3 regions of the Microbacterium sp. NPDC055683 genome follow, and region 2 is predicted to be linked to each of the others. Evidence: riboswitches for the same ligand, from Rfam matches in the RefSeq annotation. Region 2 holds a riboswitch; each other region holds the start of a gene.

Region 1 (9,777 bases), on a different contig from region 2:
CGCATCGTCTGCCCCGTGCGCGGCGCGCTGGGTCCAGCGGATGGCCTCCCGCGTGGAGAGCGCGAAGGCGTCCGACGCGTACATCTCCAGCCAGTCCGCGTACGGATGCCCGGGACGTCGGCGCGCCGCGAGCCGCTCGGCGACGTCCTGATAGAGCCAGAAGCAGGGCAGCAGCGCGGCGACGAGCGTCGCATGATCCCCCGATGCGGCGCGGAGATGCGAGAGGTACGCCGCGGTCTCCGCGCTCTCCTCGGCGGGTTCGTCGCCGACGCGGGCGCGGTGCAGCGAGAGCTCGGTCTCGAGGCACGTGTGCGCCGAGCCCGCCCAGAACGCCTGCTCCTCCAGGGTCGGCGCGAGGTCGGCAGCACGGCTGAGCACCCGGGCGTATCCGCGCAGGTACAGGGAGTCCTGCGCGAGATAGTGGGCGAAGTCGGCCTCGTCGAGGGTTCCGTCGCCGAGGGCGGCGACGAACCAGACGTCGTCGATGCCGGCGCGCAGCGCGGCGATGTCGTCCCACCAGGCGTCGAGCTCGGCGTCACGGCGGGGCGGCGCGTCGCCCGCCCACAGCGCGGCGCCGTGATGCAGCGGTCCGTGGCCGCCGCCGACCTCGAGCGTGTCGGCCTCCGCGATCGCCCGCCGCAGCCAGTCCCTCGCGAGGCGCGCCGACCATCCCCAGTCGCCCGTGCGCGCCTGCATCGTCGCGAGCGCGGCCGAGAGCGAGCAGCCCGTGCCGTGCGTGCTCGTCGTGGCGATGCGCGCGCCGGGGAAGGTCGTCGAGCTCCCGTCGGGCTCGACGAGCGCATCGGGACAGTCGGGGCCGTCGAGGTGGCCGCCCTTCGCGAGCACGCGCACGCCGTGCCGGCCCGCGAGCTCTGCGGCCTGGTCGAGCGCGTCCGGCCAGGAGCTCGCGACCGTTCCCCCGACGAGCACGGCGAGCTCTGGCAGGTTCGGGGTGACGACGTCGACGAGTGCGAACAGGTCGTGCAGCGCCCGCTCGGCCTCGGCGTCGATGAGGCGGTCGCCGCTCGTGGCGACCATGACGGGATCGAGCACGACGACGGGACGTGCCGGGAGCGCATTCAGCCATGCGGCCGTCTCGGCGATCACCTCGGCGGTTCCCAGCATGCCGATCTTGACGGCGTCGATGCGCACGTCGGCCGCGACGGCGTCGAGCTGCGCCCGCAGGAACGACGAGGGCGGGGTATGCACGTCCGAGACGCCGCGCGTGTTCTGCGCCGTGAGGGCCGTGATGGCCGCCATGCCGTAGCCGCCGCAGGCGAGGATCGTCTTCAGATCGGCCTGCACGCCCGCCCCGCCGGAGGGATCGGAGCCGGCGATCGACAGCACGTTCGCGACGCGGCTCACGCGCCGGCCCCCGCATCGGCCCACTCGAACCGCAGCGCGGCCGCCGCCTCCGCAGGCCGCGTCGCCGCGCAGATCGCGCGGACGACGGCGATGCCCGCCGCACCGGCGCGGCGCGCGTCGGCGGCGTCGCCCGGCCCCACCCCGCCGATCGCGACGCACGGGATGTCGGGGACGAGCGCCGCGAACGCCGCGAAGCCGTCCCACCCGAGCGGTGCCGGATGGTCCTTCTTCGTGGGCGTGGGGCGGACGGCGCCGACGCCCAGGTAGTCGACCGTGTCCGCTGGCAGGCCGCGCAGCGAGGGCAGCTGCGATGCGAGGCTCGCGCTGAGCCCCACGACGGCGTCGGGTCCGACGAGGTCGCGCACGCGCCCCGCCGGCAGGTCGCTCTGACCGATGTGCACGCCGTCGACGGCGGCGCCTGCCGCCCGGGCGGCCAGGAAGACGTCGACGCGGTCGTTCACGAGGAGGGTGGCCCGGCCGGCCGTGTGCAGGGCCGCCTCCTCCACGACGCGCAGCAGCTCGGCCGCCGAGAGCTCCTTGCCGCGGATCTGCACGGCCGACACGCCGCCGTCCACGGCGGCCGCCACGATGTCGGCGACGGGACGGTCGCCGACCGACGCGGCGTCGGCGACGAGGTAGACGGAGGGGTCGAACGCGCGCCTCATGCGCGCACCGCCGTCGACTCGTCGACGCGCACGGCGGCGAGATCGGAGGGCGAGACGGCGTCGAGCGCGTCGAGGAAGCGCCATCCGAACGAGCCGGGACCGTCCGACACCGCCGCGGCGCGCTCCGACGCCGCGGCGTACAGCGCGTGCGCGGCGACGGCGCCGGCGAACGCGTCGCCCGCCGCCGCGATGCAGGCGGCGGTGACGGCGCCGAGCGAGCATCCGCCCCCCGTGATGCGCGTGAGGAGCGCGCTGCCGCCGTGGATCCGCGCGACGCGGCGGACCGCGACGACGGCGTCGACGGGGCCGGAGACCGCCACGACGGCGCCCGTCCGCTCGGCGATCTCTCGCGCGGCGTCCAGCGCCGCGTCGACGTCGTCGGCGGCGTCCACGCCGCGACCGCCCGCTCCGACGCCCGCGAGCGCGCGGATCTCCGAGGCGTTCCCGCGCACGGCCGTCGGCTCGAGATCGAGCAGGCGCTGCGCGAACGCCGTGCGCATCCCGAGCGCGCCCACGCCGACGGGGTCGAGCACCCAGGGCACGCCGGCGAGGTGCGCCGACGACGCCGCGGCGAGCATCGCCTCGCGCTGCTCCGCGGTCGGCGTGCCGAGGTTCACGAGCACGGCCGAGGCGACCGACGCGCATTCACCCGCCTCCTCGGGGACGTCGGCCATCACGGGCGCGGCGCCCACCGCGAGGAGCGCGTTGGCCGTGACGTTCACGACGACGGAATTGGTGAGGCACTGCACGAGCGGAGACGACTCCCTCACGCTCGCGAGCACCGGTGCGTATGCGTCACTCATCAGCGACATCCCTCCGCTCGTTCTAACGAGATCAGGTGCGTACGGGTGTGATCTCAGTCCCGGTCGGGACACCCCGTGTCACTGGGAAGCGAGCATATACGCTCGGAGGGTGACGCCAGACCCGACGCCCGCCGCCATCCGCGTCGCCGTGTCGACGGCGATCTTCTCGCTGCGCGCGCGACCGGGGGCCGATGCGCTCATGATCCCGCTCGTGCGGCGCACGCGGGAGCCGTTCCGCGAGCAGTGGGCGCTGCCGGGCGGCTGGCTCGACGCCGCGGAGGGGCTCGACGATGCCGCATCGCGGACCCTCGCGGAGACGACCGCCCTCAGCCCGAGCTACCTCGAGCAGCTCTACGCCTTCGGAGACGTCGACCGCTCCCCCACCCGGGTCGTGTCGGTCGTGTACTGGGCCCTGCTCCGCTCCGACCTCGTCGACGCCCAGCGCGCCGCGGAAGGGGCTCCGGAGAACGTCGAGTGGTTCGACGTCGACGACCTCCCCGCGCTCGCCTTCGACCACAACCGGATCGTCGCGTACGCGCTCTGGCGGCTGCGCAACAAGGTCGGCTACAGCCGCATCGCCCACGGCCTGCTGCCCGACGAGTTCACCCTCACCGAGCTGCGCGAGGTCTATGAGGCCGTGCTCGGTCGGCGCCTCGACCCCTCGAACTTCCGCCGGCTCCTCGAGGGCTCGGAGTCCCTCATCCCGACCGAGTCGTTCCGCACGGGCAAGCACCGCCCCGCGCGGCTCTTCCGGTACAACTCCGATGTGGAGCTCGCCGACCGCGGGCCCCTCGGCGACGCCTGAGCTTCTTCTCCCCGCCGCCCTCTCACACTCCGGTCGCCATTCTGGTCAGAGTGACTTAAACTCGGTTCGTCCGACTTAGAGTCACACCGACCCGAACGGGGTTCCCATGGCCGCCACCTCCGTCGCCCTCTCGCCGCGCCCCGTCGACCCCAGCGTCGACCACGGCATCCGCGCCATCCTTTCGGGCGCCGCCGCGGGTTCGACCTGCTCGACCGACCTCGCCGACGGGCCGTGGACGTTCGACGTCGAGGAGGGCTACGGACCCGGTGCCTCCATGGGGGATGTGATCCCCACCGGCGCCCCCCGCCAGGGCGAGCTCCCCCGCGCCTACCGGGAGGCGCCGGAGGCGGAGCTCCACGACCGCATCCGCGCGGCGAAGGCGGCGCTCGGCGACCGCGTCGTGGTGCTCGGCCACTTCTACCAGCGCGACGAGGTCGTGCAGCATGCCGACTACGTGGGCGACTCCTTCCAGCTCGCGAACGCCGCCCTCGCCCATCCCGCCGCGGAGGCGATCGTCTTCTGCGGGGTGCACTTCATGGCCGAGACGGCCGACATGCTCTCCGGCCCCGAGCAGGCGGTCATCCTGCCGAACCTCGCCGCGGGGTGCTCCATGGCCGACATGGCGGACATCGACCAGGTCGAGGAGTGCTGGGAGCAGCTCGAGGACGTCCTCGGGCCGCTCGACGCGCCGGATGCCGACGGGCTCGTGCCGGTCGTCCCCGTGACCTACATGAACTCGTCGGCCGCGATCAAGGGATTCGTGGGCCGCCACGGCGGCATCGTCTGCACCTCGTCGAACGCGAGCACCGTGCTGGAGTGGGCGTTCGCCCGCGGCCGCCGCGTGCTCTTCTTCCCCGACCAGCACCTCGGACGGAACACCGCGAAGGCCATGGGCGTGCCGCTCGACCGGATGCCGATGTGGAACCCCCGGCGCCCCCTCGGCGGCTCGACTGAGCAGACGCTGCGCGACAGCGCCGTCATCTTGTGGCACGGGTTCTGCTCCGTCCACCGCCGCTTCACGCCCGCGCAGATCGCGCAGGCGCGCGCGGAGCACCCCGGCGTGCGCGTCATCGTGCATCCCGAGTGCCCCATGGAGGTCGTCGACGCCGCGGACGAGGCGGGGTCGACCGACTACATCCGCAAGGCCATCCTCGCCGCGACGGAGCCGACGACGTTCGCCATCGGCACCGAGATCAACCTCGTGCAGCGGCTCGCGGCCGAGCATCCGCAGCACGAGATCTTCTGCCTCGACCCCGTCGTCTGCCCGTGCTCGACGATGTACCGCATCCACCCCGGCTACCTCGCGTGGGTGCTCGAGGAGCTCGTGGCCGGACGCGTCGTCAACCGCATCTCGGTGGATGCGTCCGTCACCGCTCCCGCACGCGTCGCGCTCGAGCGCATGCTCGCCGCGCGGCCGGCCGGATCATGACGAGCGCGATCGTCGTCGGGAGCGGCATCGCCGGCCTCTCCGCCGCGCTCCATGCCGCACGCGCGGGCGTCGAGGTCACGATCGTCGCGAAGGGCGCGCTCGCCGACACCGCGACCCGATGGGCGCAGGGCGGCATCGCCGCCGTGCTGACGCGCGGCGACAGCGTCGGGGCGCACGTCGCCGACACGCTGCGCGCGGGCGACGGCCTGTGCGACGAGGATGCCGTCCGCGTCCTCGCCTCGGAAGGCCCCGATCGCGTGCGCGAGCTCATCGCGCTCGGCGTCGCCTTCGACCGCGACGCCGACGGCGCGCTCCGCATGGGCCTGGAGGCCGCGCATTCCCACGCCCGCATCCTGCACGCAGGCGGGGATGCCACCGGCCGCGCCATCGAGGAGGTGCTCGTCGCCGCCGCACGGGCGTCGCGCGCGCGCATCCTCGAGCACACCCGTCTCATCGACCTCGTCGACGACGGCGACCGCGTCGGCGGGGTGCGCGTCCTCGCGGACGGGGCGGTCCGCGAGCTGCGCGCGGACGCCGTGGTGCTCGCAACGGGCGGCGCTGGCCGGCTCTACTCCCGCACGACGAACCCCGAGCTCGCCACGGGCGACGGCATCGCCGCGGCGTCGCGCGCGGGTGCCGCGGTCGCGGATCTCGAGTTCGTCCAGTTCCATCCCACGGTGCTCGCCGCCGGCGCGCCGTTCCTCGTCTCCGAGGCGGTGCGCGGAGAGGGCGCCGTGCTCGTCGACGAGACGGGGCGCCGCTTCGCCTTCGACGACCATCCCGACGGCGAACTGGCCCCGCGCGACGTCGTCGCGCGGTCCATCGCGCGGCGGATGGCCGCGCAGGGCGGCCGCCCCGTGCTCCTCGATGCGACCGCGCTCGGCAGGGCGGCGCTCGCGGCCCGCTTCCCGACGATCACGGCGGCGGTGGCGGCGCGCGGGTTCGACTGGGCCGAGACGGCCGTGCCCGTCACTCCCGCCGCGCATTACCTCATGGGGGGCGTCGTCACCGACCTCCACGGGCGGACGACGCGCGCCGGGCTCCTCGCCGTCGGCGAGTGCGCGCGCACGGGCGTGCACGGCGCCAACCGGCTCGCCTCGAACTCGCTGCTCGAGGGGGCCGTCTTCGGCGCCCGCGCGGCCGCCGCGCTCGCCGACGCGACCGCGGCGAGCGCGCCGGCGGCTCCCGGCCCGGCCGCACCCGTCCCGCCCGATCCCGATGCACCCCCGTTCTCACGCGAGGCGCTGCAGCGGCTGATGTGGGACGAGGTGGGCCTCGTCCGCGACGGGGCACGGCTCCTGCACGCGGCGGGCATCCTGGCGGCGTGGGACGCCGCGCTTCCCGCCCCCCGCACACCCCGCGCGCACGAGGACGCCGCCCTCGTGCGCGTCGGCGCCCTGGCCGCGAGCGCGGCCCTCGCACGCACGGAGTCGGCCGGCGCGCACCATCGCGCAGATGCCGTCCGCCCCGCACCCGAACCGGCCCTCGCCACGGCAGGAGCACCATGCTGACCCGATCCGCCATCGACCGCGCCGTGCGCGCCGCCCTCGACGAGGACGCGCCGTGGGGCGACCTGACGAGCGAGGCATTCGTCCCCGCGCACGCGACGGCGGACGCCGCACTCGTCGCGCGCGAGGCCGGCGTCTTCAGCGGCGGGGAGGTCTTCGAGGCCGCCTTCGGCCTGGTCGACTCCCGCATCGGCGTCGACGTGCTCGTCGACGACGGCTCGCGATTCGCCGAGGGGACGGTGCTCGCACACGTCGCCGGCCCCGCGCGCGGTGTCCTCACGGCCGAACGCGTCGCCCTCAACTTCACGCAGCGGATGTCCGGCATCGCGACGCTCACGGCGCGCTACGTCGCCGAGGTGGCGGGGACGGGCGCGCGCATCGCCGACACGCGCAAGACGACGCCGGGTCTGCGCGCCTTCGAGCGGCACGCCGTGCGCTCGGGGGGCGGCTCGAACCACCGCTTCTCGCTGTCGGACGCCGTCATGGCGAAGGACAACCACCTCGCGGTCCTCGGCGGCGATGACCTCACGACCGCGCTGCGCGCGGGGATGGCGCGGCTCGGCCACACCGCGCACGTCGAGGTGGAGGTCGACCGCATCGACCAGATCGAGCCCGTGCTCGCGGCGGGCGTCGACACGATCATGCTCGACAACTTCCCGCTCGACGCGCTCCGCGAAGGGGTCGCGCTCGTGGCGGGGCGCGCGGTCGTCGAGGCGTCGGGCGGCGTGAGTCTCGAGACGGTGCGGGCGATCGCCGCGACGGGCGTCGACGTCGTGTCGGTGGGCGCCCTGACCCATTCCGCGCCCGCCGTCGACCTCGGGCTCGATCTCCGCGTGCGCTGACGTGCTCTACCTCGACAACGCCGCCACCGGCCCCGTGCGCCTCGAGGTGCTCGAGGCCATGGCACCCTACCTGACGCGCGACTACGGCAACCCGGCGAGCCACCACACGGTCGGCGAGCGGGCGGCGGCTGCGGTCGAAGACGCCCGTTCGCGCATCGCCGGCGTCCTCGGCATGCGCCGCGGAGACATCGTCTTCACCTCCGGCGGCACGGAGGCCAACAACCTCGCCGTCAAGGGCGTCGCGCTCGCCGCGCTCGCCCATCGCGGTGCGCGGCACATCGTGACGACCGCCGTCGAGCACGAGTCGATCCTCGAGTCCGCGGCGTACCTCGCGCGCTTCCACGGCGTCGAGACGACGGTCGTCGGGGTGGACGGCGACGGCGCGGCGTCGGCGGACGAGATCGCCGCGGCCATCCGGCCCGACACGGCCCTCGTGTCGATGGGTCTCGCGAACAACGAGGTCGGCACCGTGCAGATCGTCCCGGACGTCGCCGTCCCGCTCCATCTCGACGCCGTGCAGGCGGCCGGATGGCTCGACCTGCGGTCGACGGGCGCCGACGCCCTCTCGCTTGCGGGGCACAAGGTCGGGGCGCCGAAGGGGGTGGGCGTGCTGGCCATCCGGGGACGGATCCCGCTCGAGCCCCTCGTCCACGGCGGCGGTCAGCAGCGCGGCCGCCGGAGCGGCACGGAGTCGGTCGCGCTCGCGGTCGCGATGGCGCGCGCCCTCGAGCTCGCCGAGGAGGAGCGCGAGGAGTGCGCACGCCGGGTCGCCGCCATCCGCGACGACTTCGTGGCGCGCGTGCTCGCGCTCGTCCCCTCCGCCCGGCTCACGGGGCATCCGACGCGGCGTCTGCCGGGCAGCGCGAGCTTCACGTTCGCGGGCACGAGCGGAGAGGCCGTGCTGCTCGAGCTGGAGCGCCGCGGCGTGGTGTCGTCGAGCGGCTCGGCGTGCGCCGCCGGATCGGACGAGCCGTCGCATGTGCTCGTCGCGATGGGCGTGCCGCCCGAGGTCGCGCAGACCTCCGTGCGCTTCACCCTGGCGCACGGGCACACCCGCCCGCTCGACGACGTCGCCGACGCGGTCGCCGCGGCCGTGCACGCGGTCGCCTGACGCGTCCCCGACCCTCGCCGCGGCGATATCCTCGTCCCGTGCCCCCGCTCGCGACCGTCATCGTCCCCGGGTGGGACGTCGCCCCCTTCGCCGCCGCCGCGCTCGACTCGCTGCGTGCGCAGACGTTCGACGGGTGGCGAGCCGTCCTCGTCGACGACGGCTCGACCGACGGCACGGGCGAGATCTTCGCGCGCTACGCGGCCGTCGACGACCGCTTCGTCCTCGCACCGCACGACCATCAGCGCGGGCTCGGCGCGGCGCGCAACACCGGCCTCGACCTCGTCGACACCGCCTACGTCGGATTCCTCGACGCCGACGACGTCATGATGCCGCGCGCGCTCGAGACGCTCGTCGGCTCGCTGGAGTCGTCGGGGAGCGACCTCGTCGCGGGTGCCTACGTGCGCCTGCGGCCCGAGGGGGGCGGCTACCGCGCGGGCGAGGTGCAGCCGTGGGTCGCAGCGGCGACCTCGCCCCGGCGCGTCGCGACCACGCTCGACGCGCATCCCGAGGTGACGGGCAACATCGTGGCGTGGTCCAAGGTGTCGCGCACCTCGTTCTGGCGCGACCACGGGCTGCGCTTCCCGGAGGGCGTGCTCTACGAGGATCAGGAGATCGCGCAGCGCATGTACACCTCCGCGCGCGCGTTCGACGTCGTCCCCGACGTCGTCGTGCAGTGGCGGGTGCGAGCCGACGGCACGTCCATCACGCAGCGCGAGGCCGACCCCCGGGTGTTCCAGGCCTGCCTCCAGGCCATGCGCGACGGGCTCCGGGCCCTCGCGGCGCACGAGCCCGCCCGCCGTGCGCGCGCGGGCCAGATCCTGCGGATGGACATCCCCCGTCTCGCCGAGATCGGCCACCTGGACCCCGAGGTCGCTCCGCTCCTCGACGCGTTCACGTCCGAGGTCCGCGCCCTCGCCTGAGCCTCACTCCTCGAGCGCGCGCGTCGCCGCGAGCTGCTCGGCCGCGAGCTCCGCGTACAGCCCGCCCGCGAGCACGAGCTCGGCGTGCGTGCCCGACTCGACGATGCGCCCCGCCTCGACGACGTGGATGACGTCGGCGTCGATGACGGTGGACAGCCGGTGCGCGATCGAGATCGTGGTGCGCCCGCGCGAGGCGCTCTCGAGCGCCTCCTGCACGATCCGCTCAGACACGGTGTCGAGCGCGCTCGTCGCCTCGTCGAGGAGGAGCACGGGCGGGTCCTTCAGGAGCACGCGCGCGATCGCGATGCGCTGCTTCTCGCCGCCCGACA
Region 2 (9,777 bases):
GCTGAAGCGTCCGCCTCCGCACCCGAGCCATCCGCGTCAGCCGAAGCCGAGGCATCCGCCGCGGCTTCGACGTCGGCCCCGCCGGTCGGAGCGACCTCGAGGGCCACGCGGATCTCCGTGCCGCTGTCGGGCGCGGTGAGCACGAGCGTCGCGTCCTCCGGCGCGTCCTCGGGGACGACGACCGAGACGGTCGCCGCGCCGTCGGTCACGGCGACGTCGGCGAACTCGGCCGCGCTGCCCTCGATGGCGGGCTCGAGCACCGTGTTCGCGGGGCTGCCGAGCGACGTGAGGTCGAAGCCCGAGACCTGCAGCTCGACCGTGTCGCCCGCCGAGACCTGCCCGGCGGGGATGCCCGTGACCTGCGCCGTCGTGCTGGCGAAGTCGGGGCTCAGCGGGGAGTTCGCCTCGATGTAGTCGATCCAGGCGTCGCGGTCGACGAGACCCGAGTCGCGGGTGTCGTCGCCCTCCGAGAACGCGGTGAAGTTGTCGCCGCCCTGGAGGAGGAAGCTGAACGACCCGATGCGGTACTCGGCGGCGGGATCGATCGGCTCGCCGTCGATCCAGACGCCCGTGATGCGCTCGCCGCGCGGCTGCGACGCGTCGGACGTGTAGGTCACGTTCGACGACAGCCCCAGCTGCAGGTAGGGGCGGCTCGACCCGTCGGGCTGCCACTGCTGCTCGAGGACCTCCTCGAACTCGGCGCCCGTGAGCGTCGTCGTCCAGAGGTTGTTCACGAACGGCAGCACGGCGTTCGCCTCGGCGTAGGTGATGACGCCGTCCGTCCCCGCGTACAGCTCGTTGCGGAGGCCGCCCGGGTTCACGACGCCGATCTCGGCGCCACCGCGATCATCCGACGACAGGCTCGACACGAGCGAGTCGGCGACGAGGTTGCCGAGGGCCGACTGCGCCGCGCGGTTGTCGCGCGCGCCGCCGGTCCAGACGCCGTCGACGTAGGAGCCGCCGCCGAACGCCGTCGTGATGTCGGCGGTCACCTCGCCGACCGGCTGCTCGCCGATCTCGGCGGCGACGGCGAGCGCCGCGTCGACGATGCCGTCGACCTCCGCGACGCGCGGGTAGGTCGCGATGAGCGTGTCGGCCGCCGTCGTCGTGCGGTCGACGTTCGCCGCCTCGTACGACACCACGTCGCCCGTCGCGCCGTCGACCTCGAGGACGACCTGCCCGATGTTCTCGCCGTAGTTGCCGGTCTGGATGACGGGACGGGTCTCGCCCGTCGTCGACCCCGGAACGGGCGCGTCCCACGCGTACTCCTTGTGGGTGTGGCCCGTGAAGATCACGTCGACCTCGGCCGAGGTGTCCTCGACGATCGAGGCGAACGCACCGCCCGCGGCGACCTCCTCCTCGAGCGTGGCGCCCTCCACGACGCCGTCGACCGAGCCCTCGTGGTACTCCGCCACGATGATGTCGGCCTCGCCGTTCGCGGCGTCGCCGTCGGTCAGCTGCGCGGCGACGCGGTTCACGGCGGCGACGGGGTCGCCGAACTCGACGTCGGCGATGCCGCCGGGCGAGACGAGCGTCGCCGTCTCCTCCGTGACGACGCCGATGACGCCGACCGTCAGGCCGTCGACCTCGAACGTCGCGTACTCCTGCAGCGCCGGCTCGTCCGTGCCGACGGCGTACACGTTCGCTCCGAGGTAGGGGAAGTCCGCCTCGTCGCTCACGCGGCCCGTGAGGTCGGAGAGCCCCTTGTCGAACTCGTGGTTGCCGACCGCCGACACCGCCAGCTCGAGCGCGTCGAGGACGTCGAGCGTCGGCTGGTCGTCGGCCACCGACGAGGCGAAGAGCGAGGCGCCGATGTTGTCGCCCGCCGACAGGAAGAGCGTGCTGTCATCGCCGTACTCGGCCCGCAGCTGCTCGATCGTGCCCGCGAACGCGACCGTGTTGCCGTCGATCCGGCCGTGGAAGTCGTTGATGTTCAGCAGGTTGATCGTCGAGGTCTCCGCGTCCGCGAAGTCGACGCCCACGACGATGGGGTCGTGGTCGCTGGAGCGGTACGGCGACTCGTCGTAGAACGACGTGGCGTTGTAGTTGTACCGGCTGTACTCGAGCGCGATCGACTCCCCGGAGTTGATGTTCCAGATGTCGGCGCCCGAGACGAGCTCCTCGGCGGAGGCGGAGGCGAGGATGTGGTCGAGCGAGCCGATCTGGCCGTCGAAGGAGTAGGTCTCCTTGCCGGTCTTCTCGCCCTGGTCGACGTAGCCCGCCTCGTAGAGGACCTGCATGGGGTCCTCCTGCGTGTAGGCGTTGAAGTCGCCGATGAGGAATACGTCGTCGGTGCCGACCTCGGCCTGCAGCCCGTCGGCGAAGTCGACGAGCGCCTCGGCCTGCGCGACGCGCGACGCGTTCGACGCGCCCTGGCCGTCGCCCTGGTCGGCGTCGACGCCCGATCCCGATCCCTTCGACTTGAAGTGGTTCACGATCGCGAGGAACGTGTCGTCCTCGTCGCCGCCGACGGGCTGGAAGGCCTGCGCGAGCGGGTAGCGCGCGTTCGAGAACGCCGCGTCGTCGTCGATCACCGAGTCGCCGACGAGCTCGACGGCGTCCTTCTTGTAGATGAAGGCGGTGCGGATGACGTCCTCGCCGGCGGGCACGGTCGCGGGCGACGGGGCGTACGCCCACTCGTCCGCGCCGAGGTCGGCGTTGAGCGCCTCCACGAGGGCCGCCACGGCGGCGTCCCGCTCCTCGCCGGCGATCGTGGAGTTCTCGATCTCCTCGAGCGAGACGACCTCGGCGCCGAGGCCGTTGACCGCCGCGACGATCTTCGCCTGCTGGCGGAGGAGGTCCTCCTCCTCGGCGGCGCCGCGCACGGACACCGCGGAGCACGTGTTCACCGTGACGGGGTCGCCGACGCGGTCGGCGTAGTAGGTGCAGCTCGCGCCCAGCGCCTCCGCGTCCTCGCCCGTCGTCGTGAAGTAGTTGAGGACGTTGAAGCTCGCGATCTGGATGTCGCCGCCCACGTCGGCCGGGCCGTCCGTGCGGGTGTTCTCGAACGTCGCCGGCTGGACGGCGGCGGCGTTGTCGACCGTGAGCTGCTGCGTCGGCTGCAGGTTCCAGAGGCTGTTGCGGTAGTCGACGACGACGGGCTGCGTGAACGTCACGGGCGCGCCGACGCGGACCGGCTCCTCGAGCGAGAGGTAGGGCAGGGGGATGCCCTTGTTCGCGGAGGAGTTGAAGTTGATCGACGCGCCGTCGTCGAGCGTGAGCGCCCGCGCGGCGTTGTCGGCGACGACGGCCGCGTAGGCGTCGACGTCGTCGGGGTTCGCCACCTCGGTGGGCGTCATGAGAGGCGTGGTGCCCGCGGCGAGGCCGATGGAGGCGTAATAGTTCGTGTCGTACGTGTCGCTGACGGTGAAGTCGCCCTGCGGGGCGAACAGCATGCCCTCGATCGACTCGCGACCGGCCTCGTCCTCCGGCCAGGCGAGCTCGGCGGGCGCGACCGTCTGCGTCGTCGTCGCTGCCGGCTCGATCACCGTGACGTTCGCCGCGGTCGGGCTGATCTCGGTGAGGCCGTTGTACTCGGACACGGGGCCGGTGACCTCGACGTAGTCGCCGATGGCGACCTTCGCCGTGGCCTGGCTGCCGTACACGAAGACGGCGTCCGACGCCGTGTGCGCGGCGAGGTCGATGGCGCCGCCCGTGCCGGGCGTCTGGATGTAGAAGCCGTTGAACCCGCCCGTGGGGTACGCCGCCGTCACGACGCCGCGCGTCGTCACCGTCTGGCCCGCGAGCGGGCTCGCCTCGCCCGTGCCCTGGATGGCCGAGATCTCGACGGCCTCCGGGGCCGCCGTGGGCGTGGGGGTCGGCGTGGGCGTCGCCGTGCCCGTCGGCTCCGGCTCGGGGGAGGCCGTCGACGACTCGGGCGTGACCGTGGTCGCGTTGGCGAAGTCGGCGGAGTTGACGTCGGTGTCGACGAAGTCCGTCCGCACGAGGGAGTTCGGCACGGAGTTGGCTCCGTCGACGGCCGCTGCCGTGCCCTCGAAGGTGTTCGACGTCCCGTAGCCGAGCAGGTCGACGACGTGCTCGACGCCGACGATCGAGCCGGTCGCGAGCGTCACGGGGCTCGACGTGTCGGCGAGGAAGATCGTCCCCGTCGTGCCGGAGGGGTTGATGCTCGTGCTGGAGAGGTCGGGCTCGGGCAGCGCGGCGCCGTTGGAGCCGTTGCTGCCGAGGGCGACGAGGAAGTGGTCGCCCGCGGCGATCGACCCCGACAGGGCGAGGGTGCCGTTGGGGGCTCCCGTGCCGGACGCGCTGCGGTACTGCAGCGACCATCCGTCGAGGCTCTGCGCCGTTCCGCCGGCGTTGTAGAGCTCGATGAACTTGTGCGTGTAGGGCGCGTTCGCGCTGCCGCCCTTGAGATAGGCCTCGTTGATGAGCACGTCGGCGGGCTCGGCGGCGGCAGCGGCGACGGGCGCCAAGAGCGCTCCCGTCACCGCCGTTCCGACGAGGACGGCGACCACGCCCGTGGTGCGCTTGCGTGATGACATGACGGTATCGGTCTCCTGGTGGGGTGACGATCGCGCACGCAGGGTGACGCGCGCGGATGCGGGGAGACGCTACGGATGTCGTTTGCACGGGCCGTTTCCGGTCCGTGTCCGGCAGGTGAACGGGTCAGTGAACTGGCGGTCAGGACCGGCGCTCAGAGCGCGAGCACGAAGGTCCAGGTGCCCGCCGCGACGGCCGCCGTCGTCGCGGCGCCGGCGATCGCCGCGGCGAGCACGACGACGACCCCGTCGCGCGGACGGAGCCGCGAGGGGCGGGCCCAGGTGCGGCGCACGGGCGCGCCGAACCCGCGGGCCTCCATGGCGGTCGCGAGTTTCGTGCCGCGGCGGATGGCCAGCACGAAGAGGGCGAAGGTCTGCCCCGCGAGACGCCGGAGCCGCCCCGAGTCGGCGACGCCTCGCGCGCGTCGCGCCATCCCGAGCTCCCGCCAGTCGTCGACGAGCAGGCCGACGAGCCGGAGCCCCGCGAGCGCACCCAGCACGAATCGTGCAGGGAGGCGCAGGATCTGGGCGAGCGCGTCGGCGAGGTCGGTCGGGTCGGTCGTGGCGAAGAGGACGACCGACGGCACCGCGATCGCGAGCACGCGCAGCAGGATGGCGAGGGCGAGCGAGAGGGAGCCGTCGCTCACGCGGAGCAGTCCCCATTCGAGGTACGTCGTCCCGCTCTGGCGGCCGTACAGGGTCGTCGCGAGGCACGCGATGAGCGCCGACGCGCCGATGGGCCACAGCCGCACCCACAGATCGCGGGCCGAGAGCCGCGCGAACGGCAGCACGAGCAGCGTGAGGAGCAGGGAGACGCCCGCCGAGACGGGGTCGATCGACAGCAGCAGCACCACGCCGATCACGAGGGCGGCGGCGAGCTTCGCGACGGCGTTCACGCTCCCGAGCGGAGACCGCCGCGCGTCGATCGTGACGAGGCTCATGCGGCGGCCCCCGCGACGGCGGGGCCGAGCACGACGACGTCGTCGGCGAGGGCGTCGACGAGGGGGCGGTCGTGCGTCGCCACCACGAGCGCCGTCCCGTCGGCGCGCACGTCGTCGAGCAGGATGGCGAGCTCGCGCCACGTGCGCGCGTCCTGCCCGTACGTGGGCTCGTCGAGCACGAGCAGGCGCGGACGCGTCACGAGCGACGCGGCGACGGTGAGCCGCCGCTTCTCGCCGCCCGAGAGGGTGAAGGGGTTCTCGTCGGCGAGCGCGGTGAGTCGCAGGCGGGCGAGGAGGTCGTCGACCGTCCGCGCGGTCGTCGCGGGGTCGGACCGCAGCGCCCGCGGGCCGACCTCGAGCTCGTCACGCACGGACGAGGCGAGCAGCTGGTGCTCGGGGGACTGGAACAGCATGCCGATGCGGGTGAGCAGCTGGCGCGACGTCCACCGCACCGGCTCTCCCCTCGCACCAGCCGCGAGCTCGGCGGAGGCGGTGAGGGCGCCGCCGGCGGGCGCGAGCAGGCCGGCGAGCGTCGCGGCCAGCGTCGACTTGCCCGCGCCGTTGCGGCCGAGCACGGCCGTCGCCGTCCCCGAGGCCACGGCGAGGTCGATGCCGTCGGCCACGGTCCGCGCCTGCCGCGCTCCGAGCGGCCGGCGCCCGACGGCGAGCCGCTCGGCCCGCAGCAGCTCGACGCCCGAGCGTCGCGGAGGCGTCCGAGGGATCTCCGGGACGACGCCCGGCACCCAGACGCCGGCCGCCGTGAGAGCGGAGCCGTGGGCGTCGAAGACGGCGCCGGGCGCGCCATCGGCGATCACGCCGCCGCCCGCGCCGAGCACGACGACGCGGTCGACATGCTCGGCCCACAGCGCGACGCGGTGCTCCACGACGACGAGCGTCGAGCCGGTCGCCTCCGCGGCCGCCACGACGGCCTCCCGCACGTCGACCGCGCCCTCGGGATCGAGGTTCGCGGTCGGCTCGTCGAGGAGCAGCAGGCCCGGCCGCATGGCGAGGAGGCCGGCGAGGGCGAGGCGCTGCTTCTGTCCGCCCGAGAGAGCGGTGGTCGGATGGTCGAGCGGGAGGCGGAGGCCGACGGCGTCGAGCGCCTGCGGAACGCGGCGCCAGATCTCGTCGCGAGGCACGCCGAGGTTCTCGCAGGCGAACGCGACGTCGTCGCCCACACGCGCGAGCACGACCTGAGCATCCGGATCCTGGAGGACGAGCCCCGCGGCGCCGCGCGCCTGCGCCGCGGGTCGGCCGTCGACAAGCATCTCGCCCGCGGCGTCGCCGTCCTCCTCGTCGCCCAGCACCCCCGCGAGGCCGCGCAGCAGCGTCGACTTGCCGGAGCCGCTGGCGCCGAGCAGCAGCACGCGCTCCCCCGGCTCGACGACGAGGTCGACGTCCGACACCGCCCATCCGCTGCGGCCGGCGTGCCGCCATCCCCAGCCGCGGGCCTCGATCCGCGCGGTCACGCGGCGCTGGCGCCTCCCGCTCGACGCGCACGCAGCTCGCGGCCGGACGCGAAGCGGTCGAGGGCGCCCGTCGCGGCGAGCGCGCGCGTGATGACGAGCGACACCAGTCCCGCGAGCACGATGCCCGAGACGACGGCGGACGCCGCGTAGACGAGACGCACCTCCACGGCGAGCGCCGCGACGCTCGAGAAGCTCGTGTCGAGCACCGCGACCGCGACGCCCGCGAGCGCGCCGGACAGCAGCGCACCGAGGAGGCGCCAGTTGGCGTAGGCGAGCAGGGCGAAGCCCAGTTCGGCGCCGAGGCCCTGCACGACGCCCCAGATGAAGGTCGTGAAGCCCCACTGCGTGCCGATGAGCATCGACACGACGGCCGCGACGATCTCCGTGTAGAGGGCCGCCCCCGGCTTGCGGACGACGAGGCCGCCCAGCACGCCGGCGAACAGCCATCCGCCCGCGAGCAGCCCCGACAGGCCGGGCGTGAACGAGAGGAGGCTGTCGAGGGCGGGCCAGGCCTGGCCCCACAGCCAGAAGACGACGCCCGCCGCGACGCCGATGACGCTCGCGACGACGATGTCGACCACGCGCCACGTGTAGCGGCGGGGGGTCCTGGTTCCGGACACGGACACGGACGTGGACATTCTGTTCTCCTTCCTGCGCCGGCATGACCCGGATCAGGTTCGACGGTCGACGCGCGGCTCGCGTCCTCTCAGCCCGGCTCGGCGGACTCCCGTGTGATGTGCGGCTGATTCTACTCCTCCGCGGGGCCCCGCGCCGCGGGCTCCGAGGTGCGACGGGGTACCGTAGGCGGGTGGCAATCGACGACATCCCGGCACCCGAGGCCGGCGCGACCTCGCGTCGGTCGCGCCGGGAGCATCGCGCGATCGCCGACGAGACGCCCGCAGCGGATGCGCCGGTCGCCGCGACCGACGAGGTCGCCCCCGCACCCGCACCCACAGGACCGACGCCGCTCCTCCCGTCGACCGCCGCGCTCTCGTGGGTCGATGCGGATGCCGTCGCTGACGCCCCGCCCGCGGGTCCGCCCGCCGCGACACGGCCGCGTGGGGCGGCCATCCTGCCCCTTCCGCCGCGGCGCCGCGGATGGATCGGCCCCGTCGCCGCTGTCGGCGTGCTCGCCGTCGGCTACGTCGCCGCGTGCGCGCTGTGGCCGCTGTCGAGCGTCGAGCCGAGCGTGTCGGCCCTGGCGGTCGAGACGCCGATCGGCGAAGAGTTCCCCGTCGTGTGGCCCGAGGACGGCACGTCGGCGCTCGCGGCGCAGGGCGGGCCGGGCGGCGCCATCTCGTCGGACGACGAGTCGCTCCCGATGGCGAGCATCACGAAGGTCGTCACGGCGCTCATGATCATCGAGAACCAGGGGCTCGCGGTCGGCGACGACGGCGCGACCTTCGCGTTCACGCAGGCCGACAGCGACGAGTACTGGGCGTATCTGTACGCCGACGAGTCGGCCGTCGACGTCCCCGTCGACGGCACGCTCACGCTCTACCAGATGCTGCAGGGCGTCATGCTCGGCTCCGCGAACAACTACGTCGACCGCCTCGTCCAGGAGATCTGGGGAACGCAGGAGGCGTGGCTCGCCGACGCGACCGCCTGGCTGGCCGACAACGGCCTCGACGGCATCACCGTGACCGACCCGAGCGGCATCGACCCGGGCAACGTCGCGTCGGCCCGCGCGCTCATCGCCCTCGCCGAGAGAGCGGAGCAGGACCCCGTGCTCGCCGAGATCATGGCGCAGGACTCCGTGACGCTGCCGGGGGCGGGGCTCGTCGAGAACTCGAACCCGCTCATCGGCGACGAGGGCGTCATCGGGCTCAAGACCGGCTCGCTGTGGTCGACGGGCACGGAGTACTTCAATCTGCTCGCCGCGAAGGACGTCACGATCGGGCAGACCACCGTCACGCTCTACTCGGCCGTGCTCGGCCAGCCGGACGAGGACAGCCGCGAGATCGTCAGCCGCACCCTGCTCGACCAGCTCGAGGAGGGCATGCAGCAGGTGACCGCCGTCGATGCGGGCGCCGCCGTCGCCCGCATCACGACGGAGTGGGGCGCGCAGAGCACGGTCGTGACCTCCGCCGACGCCGACGTCATCTCCTGGCAGGGCGTGGCCCCCGCGACCGACGCCGACTACGAGGTCGCGATCGGAGACGACGCCGGCGACGAGGTCGGGACGCTGCTCGTGACGGGCGGCATGGACTCCGCGAGCGTCCCGCTGCAGCTGTCGGAGGCCGTCCCCGCGCCGTCGTTCCTCTGGCGCCTCGCCCACCCCCTCGCGCTGCTCGGCCTCGACTGAGGTCAGGCGCCGGCGAGACCCGGGACGGTGTAGCGGCGCTGGTTCCCGAACCGGTGGGCCGTGATCGACACCGCCTGCTCCCGCACGAACGGCAGCAGCTCGACGCGGCCGGCCGACGTCACGGGGCCGTCGTACACGGCGACGGCGGGCGACCCGCCGGTGGCCGCGACGACCTCGCCGGCCGAGCCGCCCACCAGCCGGATGCGCCCTCCCGCCGCGGCGAGCGCCGCGCACCGGGAGGTCCATGCGTCGGCGTCGTCGACGTGCACGGGGACACCCGCGTCGCGCAGCCATCGGCCGACGGCCCCCGACGGGGTCGCCGCCGCGCTGACGACGACGGGAGCGCCCGCGCGCAGGCCCGCGGCGACGACGCGCACGAGCTCCGCCTCCGGCCGGCCGTCGAACCGCACCGTCACGGGGCACGGCGCGTATCGCAGCACGTTCTGCTCCAGGCGGAGGCCCTGCACGTCGCGCGCGATGCCGAACTCCTCGCCCATCGCACGGATGTCGGTCGCGAGCGCCGCGGCGAGCCACGCGTCGCCGTCGACGGCCGCGACAGCGCG
Region 3 (9,777 bases), on a different contig from region 2:
GCGAGCGCCGAGACGAAGTCGCCGTGATCGGGAGACGACGCACCCGCCATAGCGACGGCGTCATGAGCGGAGGCGAGGAGGGCGTCGGCAGTCATCCTCCGAGGGTCTCACGTCGCCAGCATCGACAGATGCTGACGAAATCAGGATGATCAGTTCAAGTCGCCCAATGTGCCTGAAACGCGCAGTCTCGCGCCCTCGAGATCGTGCACATTGGCACCTGATTTTGCCGTCCCTGCTCGGAAGGCGGATACTCATGACGCGCTCGACCGCGCAACCCCGCCATGAGCATCCTCCGCACCCCTTCCCATCCACCCGCGTCCGTCGCCGTCGTCGGCCGCGGACGCCTCGGCGTCGTCCTCGCGCGCGCGCTCCGCGAAGCGGGGATCGAGGTGCTCGGCCCGACCGGGCGCGGCGAGCCGGTCGGCGACGCGGACGTCGTGCTGCTGTGCGTTCCGGACAGCGGGATCGCCTCCGCCGCCCGGAATCTGCGCGGGCACCGCGGTCTCATCGGCCACACCTCCGGAGCGACGCCGCTCGATGACGTCGACCTCGGCGTGCATCCGCTGCAGACGTTCACGGGTTCCGAGGGTCCCTCGGTGTTCCACGGCATCGCCTGCGCTGTCGCCGGCCGCGACGACGACGCCCTCGCCGCCGCCACGGGCATCGCGGAGCTCCTCGGCGCCCGACCCGTCGCGATCGACGACGCTCGGCGCGCCGGGTACCACGCGGCGGCGTGCATCGCCTCGAACTTCCTCGTCACGCTGCAGGACACGGCCGAGCGCGTCGCCGTCTCCACCGGGATCGACGCGCCGACGGCGCGCGCGATGCTCGCCCCGCTCGTGCGGCAGACGGTCGAGAACTGGGCGGCGCTCGGACCCGCCGCGGCGCTCACGGGGCCCATCGCGCGCGGCGACTCCGGCACCGTCGCACGTCAGCGTGAAGCCGTGGCCGAGATCCCCGACCTGCTGCCGCTGTTCGACGAGCTGTGCGCGCGCACGGCCGATCTGTCCCAGAGGAAGGACGTCGCATGATCATCCTGCGCACGATCGCGGAGGTGAGGGATGCCGTCGCCGGTGCCCGGAAGGACGGCCGCAGCATCGGCCTCGTCCCCACCATGGGGGCATTCCATGAAGGGCATCTGTCGCTCATGCGCCGTGCGCGCGGGGTCGACGGCTTCGTCATCGTCTCGCTCTTCGTCAACCCGACGCAGTTCGGCGCGAACGAGGATCTCGGCGCGTATCCCCGCGACGAGGCCCGAGACGCCGCGCTCGCCGAGACCGAGGGCGTCGACGTGCTCTTCGCCCCGCCCGTCGACGAGGTGTATCCCGACGGATTCGCCACGACCATCCATGTCGCGGGCGTCACCGATGTGCTGTGCGGGGCCTCACGCGGGCCGCATCACTTCGACGGCGTCGCGACCGTCGTCGCGAAGCTCTTCGGCATCGTCGCGCCCGACACGGCGTACTTCGGGCAGAAGGACGCCCAGCAGGTGCTCGTCGTACGGCGCCTCGTGCGCGACCTCGACATCCCCGTGCGCATCGAGGCGTGCCCCATCGTGCGGGAGGACGACGGGCTCGCCCTCAGCTCGCGGAACGTCTACCTCGACGCCGAGTCGCGCGCGCGGGCCACGGCGCTGAACCGCGCGCTCGCAGCGGCGGACGACGCCGCGCAGCGCGGCGAGCGGGATGCCGGCGCCCTCGTCGCGACGGCCCTCGCGGTGCTCAGCGAGGCGGGGATCGTGCCCGACTACCTCGAGCTGCGCGACGCCGCCGACCTGCGCCCGCTCGACGCTCTCGAGGGTGACGCGCTGCTCGCCGTCGCCGCCCGGGTCGGCGCCGCGCGCCTCATCGACAACCGCATCCTGAGGGGAGGCGCCTGATGCGCCGCACCATGCTGAAGTCCAAGATCCACCGCGCCACCATCACGGCCAGCGATCTGCACTACGTCGGCTCCATCACGGTCGACCCCGACCTGCTCGAGGCGGCCGACATCCTCGAGCACGAGCAGGTGCACGTCGTCGACGTCGACAACGGCGCGCGCTTCGAGACCTACACGATCGCGGGAGAGCGCGGCTCCGGTGTCATGCAGGTCAACGGCGCGGCCGCGCGGCTCGTCCACACGGGCGACACGATCATCGTCATCTCGTACGGCGAGTACGACGAGGCCGACCTGGAGTCCTACGAGCCCGTCGTCGTCCACGTCGATCGCGGCAACGGCATCATCGCGGTGGACGACGCCGTCGCGCGTCTGCTCACGGAGGCGGTGTGAGCACGCGCCCCGATCAGGCGCGTCGCCGCACGGGCATCGGCGACCTCACGGCGAAGAAGGCGGCCGGCGAGCCGATCGTCATGGTCACGGCGTATGACCATCCGAGTGCTCAGGTCGCCGACGCCGCGGGCGTCGACGTCGTGCTCGTGGGCGACTCCGCGGCGATGACGGTGCTCGGCTACGACAGCACGGTGCCCGTGACGGTCGACGAGATGATCATGCTCGCGCGCGCCGTCCGACGGGGGCTCGACGGGCCGCTGCTGGTCGTCGACCTGCCGTTCGGCTCGTACGAGGCCTCCGACGAGGCGGCCGTGGCGACGGCGCTGCGGTTCGTGAAGGAGACCGGGTGCGACGCCGTCAAGATCGAGCGCGGCGGCAGCTCGGTCGACAGGGCGCGCGCCATCGTGCGGGCGGGCGTGCCCGTCATGGGCCACGTCGGTCTCACCCCGCAGACGGCCACGGCGCTCGGCGGCTACCGTGCCCAGGGGCGCACGGCGGAGGAGGCGCTGGCCGTGTGCGAGGGAGCGCTCGCGCTGCAGGAGGCGGGATGCTTCGCGATCGTCTTCGAGGCCATCCCGAGCGACGTCGCCGCCGCCATCATGCCGCGCGTGCACGTGCCGGTCATCGGCATCGGCGCAGGTCCCGCCGTCGACGGACAGGTGCTCGTCTTCCATGACCTTCTCGGGATATACGGAGGTCGCGCCGCCCGCTTCGTCAAGCGCTACGACGACCTCCGCGGGCGCATGATCGCGGGCGTCGCCGCGTACGCGGACGATGTCCGGTCGTCCGAATACCCCGGACCCGAACACGGCTACTCCATTCCCGAGACGGAATACGTGCGGCTGCGCACCCTCCTCGACGCTCTCTGATCCGCTTCCCGCCGCCGACTTGCGCCCGGTCGGGCCCCTGCTACTCTGATCCGGTCCACACGGGAGTCCCAGCAGGGGCTGAGAACGGGCTGACGCTGCCCGCGACCGTCGAACCTGTACGGGTCATGCCGGCGTAGGAAGTAGGAGCAGCTCTTTTGCGCACCCTGGAAGCGACGCACTCGCTCGCGTATCTGCACGACGACGAGCACGGGATCCGGGTGCCTGTCACCCGCATCGCCCTCGAGCCATCCCCCAACGGCGAGGTCAACCCGCCGTTCATGGCCTACCGGACGCAGGGGCCCGGTGGCGACCCGGTGCGCGGCATCGAGCGCCTGCGCGAGCGGTGGATCTCCGTGCGCGGTGACACCGAGACGTACGACGGACGCCCTCGCGATCTGCACGACGACGGCCGCTCGGCCGCGCGCAGGGGAGCGGCGTCCGAGGAATGGCGAGGTGACGCGCACCGCCCCCGCCGTGCGCGCCCCGGGCGCATCGTCACGCAGATGCACTATGCGCGCCGCGGGATCGTCACGGACGAGATGCGCTTCGTGGCGCTGCGGGAGGGATGCGACGTCGAGCTCGTGCGCTCGGAGCTCGCAGCCGGGCGCGCGATCATCCCGCTCAACGTCAACCATCCCGAGGCCGAGCCGATGATCATCGGCCGCGCGTTCCTCGTGAAGGTGAATGCCAACATCGGCAACTCCGCGGTCACGAGCTCGATCGCCGAAGAGGTCGACAAGCTGACGTGGGCGACGACGTGGGGCGCCGACACCGTCATGGACCTGTCGACGGGCGACGACATCCACACGACGCGCGAGTGGATCATCCGCAACGCCCCCGTGCCCATCGGCACCGTGCCCATCTACCAGGCGCTCGAGAAGGTCGACGGGCAGGCGCACCGACTCACCTGGGAGGTCTTCCGCGACACCGTCATCGAGCAGTGCGAGCAGGGCGTCGATTACATGACGATCCACGCCGGCGTCCTGCTGCGGTACGTGCCGCTCACGGCCGAGCGCGTCACGGGAATCGTCTCGCGCGGCGGCTCGATCATGGCGGGGTGGTGTCTCGCGCACCACGAGGAAAACTTCCTCTACACGCACTTCGACGAGCTGTGCGAGATCTTCGCCCGCTACGACGTCGCGTTCTCGCTGGGCGACGGGCTGCGGCCCGGTTCGACCGCCGACGCGAACGACGCGGCGCAGTTCGCGGAGCTCGACACTCTCGCCGAGCTCACGCACCGCGCGTGGGAGCACGACGTGCAGGTGATGGTGGAGGGTCCGGGCCACGTGCCGCTGCATCTCGTGCGCGAGAACGTGGAGCGGCAGCAGGAGCTCTGCTCGGGCGCCCCGTTCTACACCCTCGGCCCGCTCGTGACCGACGTCGCCCCCGGGTACGACCACATCACGTCGGCCATCGGAGCGACCGAGATCGCGCGGTGGGGGACGGCGATGCTCTGCTACGTCACGCCCAAGGAGCACCTCGGCCTGCCCGACCGCGACGATGTGAAGACGGGCGTCATCACGTACAAGATCGCCGCGCACGCCGCCGACCTCGCGAAGGGCCATCCCGGCGCGCGCGAGCGCGACGACGCGCTCTCGAAGGCTCGATTCGAGTTCCGCTGGCGCGACCAGTTCGCGCTCTCGCTCGACCCCGACACGGCGGAGGAGTTCCACGACGAGACGCTCCCCGCGGAGCCGGCGAAGACCGCGCACTTCTGCTCCATGTGCGGGCCGAAGTTCTGCTCCATGCGCATCTCGCAGGACATCCGCGACCGCTTCGGCGGAGCCGAGGAGCAGCAGGCGATCGCCGCCATGCGCCGCAAATCGCAGGAGTTCGCGGCGGCCGGGTCGACGGTGTACCTCGCCGAGCCCCGTGTGCACGGCTGACTCCCGGGAGGGCGCCGGGCACGAGGACGCGAGGGCGGCCGGGCGGGCGGGCGATGCCGGCGCCGTCGCCGACGTGATCGTCATCGGCGCGGGCGTCGTCGGCACCGCCATCGCGGCGGAGTGCGCCCGCTCGGGGCGCTCCGTGCGGCTCGTCGACCCGGATCCGGGCGGCGGCGCGACGTATGCCGCTGCCGGCATGCTGAGCCCCGTGGGTGAGTTCGAGCCGAGCGAGCCGGCCATCCTGCCGTTGCTGATCGAGGCCGCCCGGCGGTATCCCGCCTTCGTCGACGCGCAACCCGGCGGGGCAGCGGCGTGCGGGTACGCGCGGCACGCGACGCTGCTCGTCGGGGTCGATGCCGCCGACCGCGCACGCCTGTCGGCGCTGCTCGCGTCGCCGGCGGCCGCGCCGTTGCACGCCGAGCGGATGGCCGTGCAGGCGGCCCGTCGGGTCGAGCCCCTGCTGGCACCCGGCATCGCGTGCGCCTACACGGCGCCCGACGACCATCGCGTCGATCCGCGCGCGCTCACGTCCGCGCTGCGCGCCGCGCTGCCGGCGGGCGCGGTCATCCGGCGCGCGGTGCGGGCGCTGCGCCGCGGCCGCTCGGGCGCCGCCTGCGGCGTCGTCCTCGACGACGGCACCGCCCTCGCGGCCGCCGAGGTGGTGCTGGCGACGGGGCTCGACACGACGGGTCTCCTCCCATCCGGCATCGTCCCGTCAGGCGTCGTCCGACCGGTGCACGGCGACATCCTGCGTCTGCGAGGGGCGGGGCGCGGGGCCGTGGCGCAGACCATCCGCGCGTCGGTGCGCGGACGGCCGGTCTACCTCGTCCCGCGTTCCGATGGCGATCTCGTGGTGGGGGCGACACAGCGCGAAGACGGCGACGACGACGTCTCGGCGGGAGGGGTCCTCGCACTCCTGCGCGATGCGGCGGAGGTCGTCCCCACGATCGAGGACCACCGCTTCGTCGAGGCGACCGCCCGTGCGAGGCCGGCGACCCCCGATCATCTGCCGCTCGTCGGGCGGATCGACGACGGCCTCGTCGTCGCGACGGGCACCTACCGGAACGGCGTGCTGCTCGCCCCGCTCCTCGCGGCGCTCGTCAGGGACGAGCTCGACGGCGCGCGTGCGCACCCCCTCGCGGCGCTGCTCGACCCCGCTCGTTTCGCCCGAAGCCGCTTCACCCGAAGCCCCTTCACCCCCGCGCGCGTCGGCCGTGAGCGCCGCGCTCCCGTCCCCCTCCCGTTCGAAGGAGCACCTGCATGATCGAGATCACCGCCAACGGCAGTACCCTGCGTGTCGCGTCGGGCTCGGCCGTCGACGCCGTCGTCGAGGCGCTCACGGGCCGCCGGCTCGACGCGGACGGCGCACCCCTCGACGGCGCCCCGCTCGGCGTCGCCGTCGCCGTCGACGGCGGCGTCGTCCCTCGCGCGGCGTGGTCGTCCCGCCTCCTCGTCGCCGGTGCGCGCGTCGAGGTGCTGACCGCGGCGCAGGGAGGCTGACGTGGATGCGCTCGTCGTCGACGGGGTCGCCCTCGGCTCCCGGCTCATCCTCGGCACCGGCGGGGCGCCGAGCCTCGAGGTGCTGGGCGACGCGCTCGACGCCTCGGGCACAGAGCTCACCACCGTGGCCGTGCGCCGCTTCGGCGCGTCGGGAGCCGACGCCGCCGGCTCGCTGTACGCGATGCTGCGCGAGCGCGGCATCCGCCTGCTGCCCAACACCGCGGGCTGCCGCACGGCGCGCGAGGCCGTCCTCACGGCGGAGCTCGCGCGCGAGGCGTTCGGCACGCACTGGATCAAGCTCGAGGTCGTCGCGGACGACGAGACGCTGCTGCCCGACCCCGTCGAGCTGCTGGACGCGGCGGAACGGCTCGTCGCCGAGGGGTTCGCCGTCTTCGCCTACACGGGCGACGACCCCGTGACGGCCCTGCGACTCGAGCAGCTCGGGGTCGCCGCGGTGATGCCGCTCGGCGCGCCGATCGGCACGGGCCTCGGCATCCTCAATCCCCACAGCATCGAGCTCATCGTCGATCGCGCATCGGTGCCGGTGGTCCTCGACGCCGGCATCGGCACGGCCTCCGACGCGGCGTTCGCCATGGAACTGGGGTGTGACGCCGTCCTACTCGCGACGGCCGTCACACGCGCGCACGACCCCGTGCGGATGGCCGCGGCCTTCCGGCACGCCGTCGTCGCCGGACGGCTCGCGGCGAGCGCGGGGCGCATCCCTCGCCGTCGGCTCGCACGCGCGTCGTCGGACGCGGCCGGGATGCCCGAGTTCGCGGCGGCCGGGGCATGAGCACATCCGAGTGCCGAACGGCCATCCGTTCTCGCGCAATCCGCTGTCTTCTCGGCAAACGGATATCCCTTTGCCGAGAGGACACGGGAATGGTCGCAATCAGGTGTGGGCTGGGCGATCGGATGGCCGTTCGAGAGGGGGACGCGGGATGAGCCTGCCCGCCCTCGTCGCGGCCGGGCCCGCCCTCACCGCGGCGCAGCGTGAACGCTATGCCCGGCAGACGATGCTGCCGGGGATGGGCGAGGAGGCGCAGCGGCGGCTCCTCGCCGCGCGCGTGCTCGTCGTGGGGGCGGGGGGCCTGGGCGCCCCGGCCCTGCTCGGCCTCGCCGCCGCCGGCGTCGGCACGCTCGGCATCGTCGACGCCGACACCGTGGAGGTGTCGAACCTGCAGCGCCAGCTGCTCCACGGCGTCCGCGACATCGGCCGCCTCAAGGTCGACTCGGCGCGCGAGGGGATCCACGCGATCGATCCCGCCGTGGTCGTCGAGACGCACGCGGAGCGGCTCACCGCGGCGAACGCCGCCGCCATGCTCGCCCGCTACGACCTCGTCGTCGACGGCTCCGACAACTTCGCCACGCGCCTCCTCGTCGACGACGAGGCAGCGCGCGCGGGCATCCCCGTCGTCTGGGGCTCCGTGCTCCGGTACGAGGGGCAGGTGAGCGTGTTCTGGGGCGCCCGCGGCGTGAGGTTCCGCGACCTCTACCCCGACGTCCCCGACGGCGCGCCCGACTGTGCGACGGCCGGCGTGCTCGGCCCGCTGTGCGCGCTCGTGGGTGCGCAGCTCGCTGCCGAGGCGATCAAGCTCGTCACGGGGGTCGGGCGGACCCTGCTCGGCAGGGTCGTCGTGGTCGACGCGCTCACGGCGGGATGGCGGGAGGTCTCCCTGCGCGCGGAGGAGCCGGCGCCCTCTCCCTCGCTCGTGACCGCCGCCGCGTTGCGCGCCGCGCTCGATTCCGCGCGCCCGCCCCTCGTGATCGACGTGCGCGCGCCCTCCGAACCGGGAGCCGTGCCGACAGCGGTGCGCTGGGAGCTCGACGCCATCGAGGCGGGGGAGGGCGAGCCGTCCGCCGTCGCGGACGCGCTCGCCGCGGGGCGCGAGATCGTCGTCCACTGCGCGGCGGGCATCCGCTCGGCGACGGCCGCCGGCATCCTCGCCCGTCGGCACCCCGGGCATCCGATCGGATCGCTCGCGGGGGGCATCGCAGCGTGGAACGCGCTGCACGACGCCTCGAGGGCGGGGTGCGCGGTTTCGGGATAACCCGAACCACGCCTCCGGAATCCCCCGCTGTCCGTCGGACGCCCCCGCCCTAGCGTGGAGGACATGACCGCACAGCTCACCGCGCCGACGCCCGTCCGGACGTCGTCGCCGCTCCGCGTCGCCGGGGCCGTCGTCCATCTCGCGGCGCTCGGCTTCCTCGGCGCCCTCGCCTTCTCGGCCCTCGCCGGCCTCCTCGGCTTCGGCGTCGGCCTGCTCTTCGTCCTCGGGTTCGGCCTCGTCCTGCTCGTCGGCTTCGTCTACGCGCTGTTCGGCGTCGCGTGGCTCGAGACGGCCCGCGTCGAGGGCCTGTACGGGTTCGGGATCCCCCCGCTGCGCTGGCGCGAGCGCGTCGCCCCCGGCTTCGGCGGATGGCTCCGCACGCTTCTGCGGCAGGTGATCGACGGCCGCCAGTGGCGCGCGATCGCGAACCTCGCGATCGCGACCCTCCTCGGCGCCATCGTCATCGCGCTCTTCCGCGCCGCCGTCTGGAGCGTCGTGCTCGCGTTCGCGCCGCTCTTCGCCGACGACACCGTGCGCGGCTTCCTCGGCCTCGAGATCGCCGTCGCCTGGGCGCCCGTCGCCGGAGTCGTCGGCCTCATCGTCTCGCTCGCCGGCATCGTCGGTCTCGCGCTCCTGCACGGCGTGCTGAGCCGCGCCATCGTCGTGCCGTCCCGCGAGGAGCAGCTGGTCGCGCAGGTACGTACCTCCGACGCGCAGCGCGCCGGCGCCGTGCGGGCATCCGAGGTGGAGCGCACGCGCATCGAGCGCGACCTCCACGACGGCGTCCAGCCCCGCCTCGTGTCGGTGGGCATGACGCTCGGCCTCGCGCAGCAGAAGATCGACAGCGATCCTGCCGCGGCGAAGGCGCTCGTCGCGGAGGCGCACACCTCCACGAAGGCCGCGATCACCGAGCTCCGCCAGCTGGCCCGCGGCATCCACGCGTCTGTCCTCGACGACCGCGGTCTCGACGCCGCCCTGTCGGCCCTCGCCGGCCGCTCCCACATCCCCGTGCACCTCGACGTGCGGATCGACGGCCGGTGCAGTCGAGAGGCGGAGGCCGCCGTGTACTTCGCCATCGCCGAGTCGCTCACGAACGCCGCGAAGCACTCGCGTGCCGCGGAGTGCCGGGTCGTCGTCCGCCGGCGCGACGACGGCAGCCTGTGGGCGCGCGTCGAGGACAACGGCGTCGGCGGTGCCCGCGTC

What was found. A riboswitch is a leader RNA that binds a small molecule or an ion and turns the genes downstream of it on or off. The one in region 2 is predicted to bind thiamine pyrophosphate.
Region 1: linked by a shared signal. The riboswitch ahead of thiM (hydroxyethylthiazole kinase) and the one ahead of ACWGPF_RS05450 (ECF transporter S component) in region 2 are both predicted to bind thiamine pyrophosphate.
Region 3: linked by a shared signal. The riboswitch ahead of thiC (phosphomethylpyrimidine synthase ThiC) and the one ahead of ACWGPF_RS05450 (ECF transporter S component) in region 2 are both predicted to bind thiamine pyrophosphate.

The regions. Positions count from the first base shown of each region.
Region 1 covers NZ_JBSHGQ010000042.1:22,236-32,012, forward strand. The annotation lists gene thiD (bifunctional hydroxymethylpyrimidine kinase/phosphomethylpyrimidine kinase) at 1-1,365, opposite strand, end outside; gene thiE (thiamine phosphate synthase) at 1,362-2,030, opposite strand; gene thiM (hydroxyethylthiazole kinase) at 2,027-2,833, opposite strand; TPP riboswitch at 2,825-2,919, opposite strand; gene ACWGPF_RS14515 (NUDIX hydrolase) at 2,982-3,638, shown strand; gene nadA (quinolinate synthase NadA) at 3,745-5,067, shown strand; gene nadB (L-aspartate oxidase) at 5,064-6,578, shown strand; gene nadC (carboxylating nicotinate-nucleotide diphosphorylase) at 6,572-7,417, shown strand; gene ACWGPF_RS14535 (cysteine desulfurase family protein) at 7,419-8,528, shown strand; gene ACWGPF_RS14540 (glycosyltransferase family 2 protein) at 8,567-9,448, shown strand; gene ACWGPF_RS14545 (ABC transporter ATP-binding protein) at 9,452-9,777, opposite strand, start outside.
Region 2 covers NZ_JBSHGQ010000008.1:83,060-92,836, reverse strand. The annotation lists gene ACWGPF_RS05465 (ExeM/NucH family extracellular endonuclease) at 1-4,502, opposite strand, end outside; gene ACWGPF_RS05460 (energy-coupling factor transporter transmembrane component T family protein) at 4,655-5,440, opposite strand; gene ACWGPF_RS05455 (ABC transporter ATP-binding protein) at 5,437-6,909, opposite strand; gene ACWGPF_RS05450 (ECF transporter S component) at 6,906-7,547, opposite strand; TPP riboswitch at 7,541-7,649, opposite strand; gene ACWGPF_RS05445 (D-alanyl-D-alanine carboxypeptidase family protein) at 7,718-9,214, shown strand; gene ACWGPF_RS05440 (bifunctional proline dehydrogenase/L-glutamate gamma-semialdehyde dehydrogenase) at 9,217-9,777, opposite strand, start outside.
Region 3 covers NZ_JBSHGQ010000015.1:12,133-21,909, forward strand. The annotation lists gene ACWGPF_RS07765 (NUDIX hydrolase) at 1-95, opposite strand, end outside; gene ACWGPF_RS07770 (Rossmann-like and DUF2520 domain-containing protein) at 282-1,031, shown strand; gene panC (pantoate--beta-alanine ligase) at 1,028-1,879, shown strand; gene panD (aspartate 1-decarboxylase) at 1,879-2,268, shown strand; gene panB (3-methyl-2-oxobutanoate hydroxymethyltransferase) at 2,265-3,137, shown strand; TPP riboswitch at 3,187-3,294, shown strand; gene thiC (phosphomethylpyrimidine synthase ThiC) at 3,293-5,023, shown strand; gene thiO (glycine oxidase ThiO) at 5,010-6,287, shown strand; gene thiS (sulfur carrier protein ThiS) at 6,284-6,523, shown strand; gene ACWGPF_RS07805 (thiazole synthase) at 6,525-7,316, shown strand; gene ACWGPF_RS07810 (ThiF family adenylyltransferase) at 7,465-8,574, shown strand; gene ACWGPF_RS07815 (histidine kinase) at 8,638-9,777, shown strand, end outside.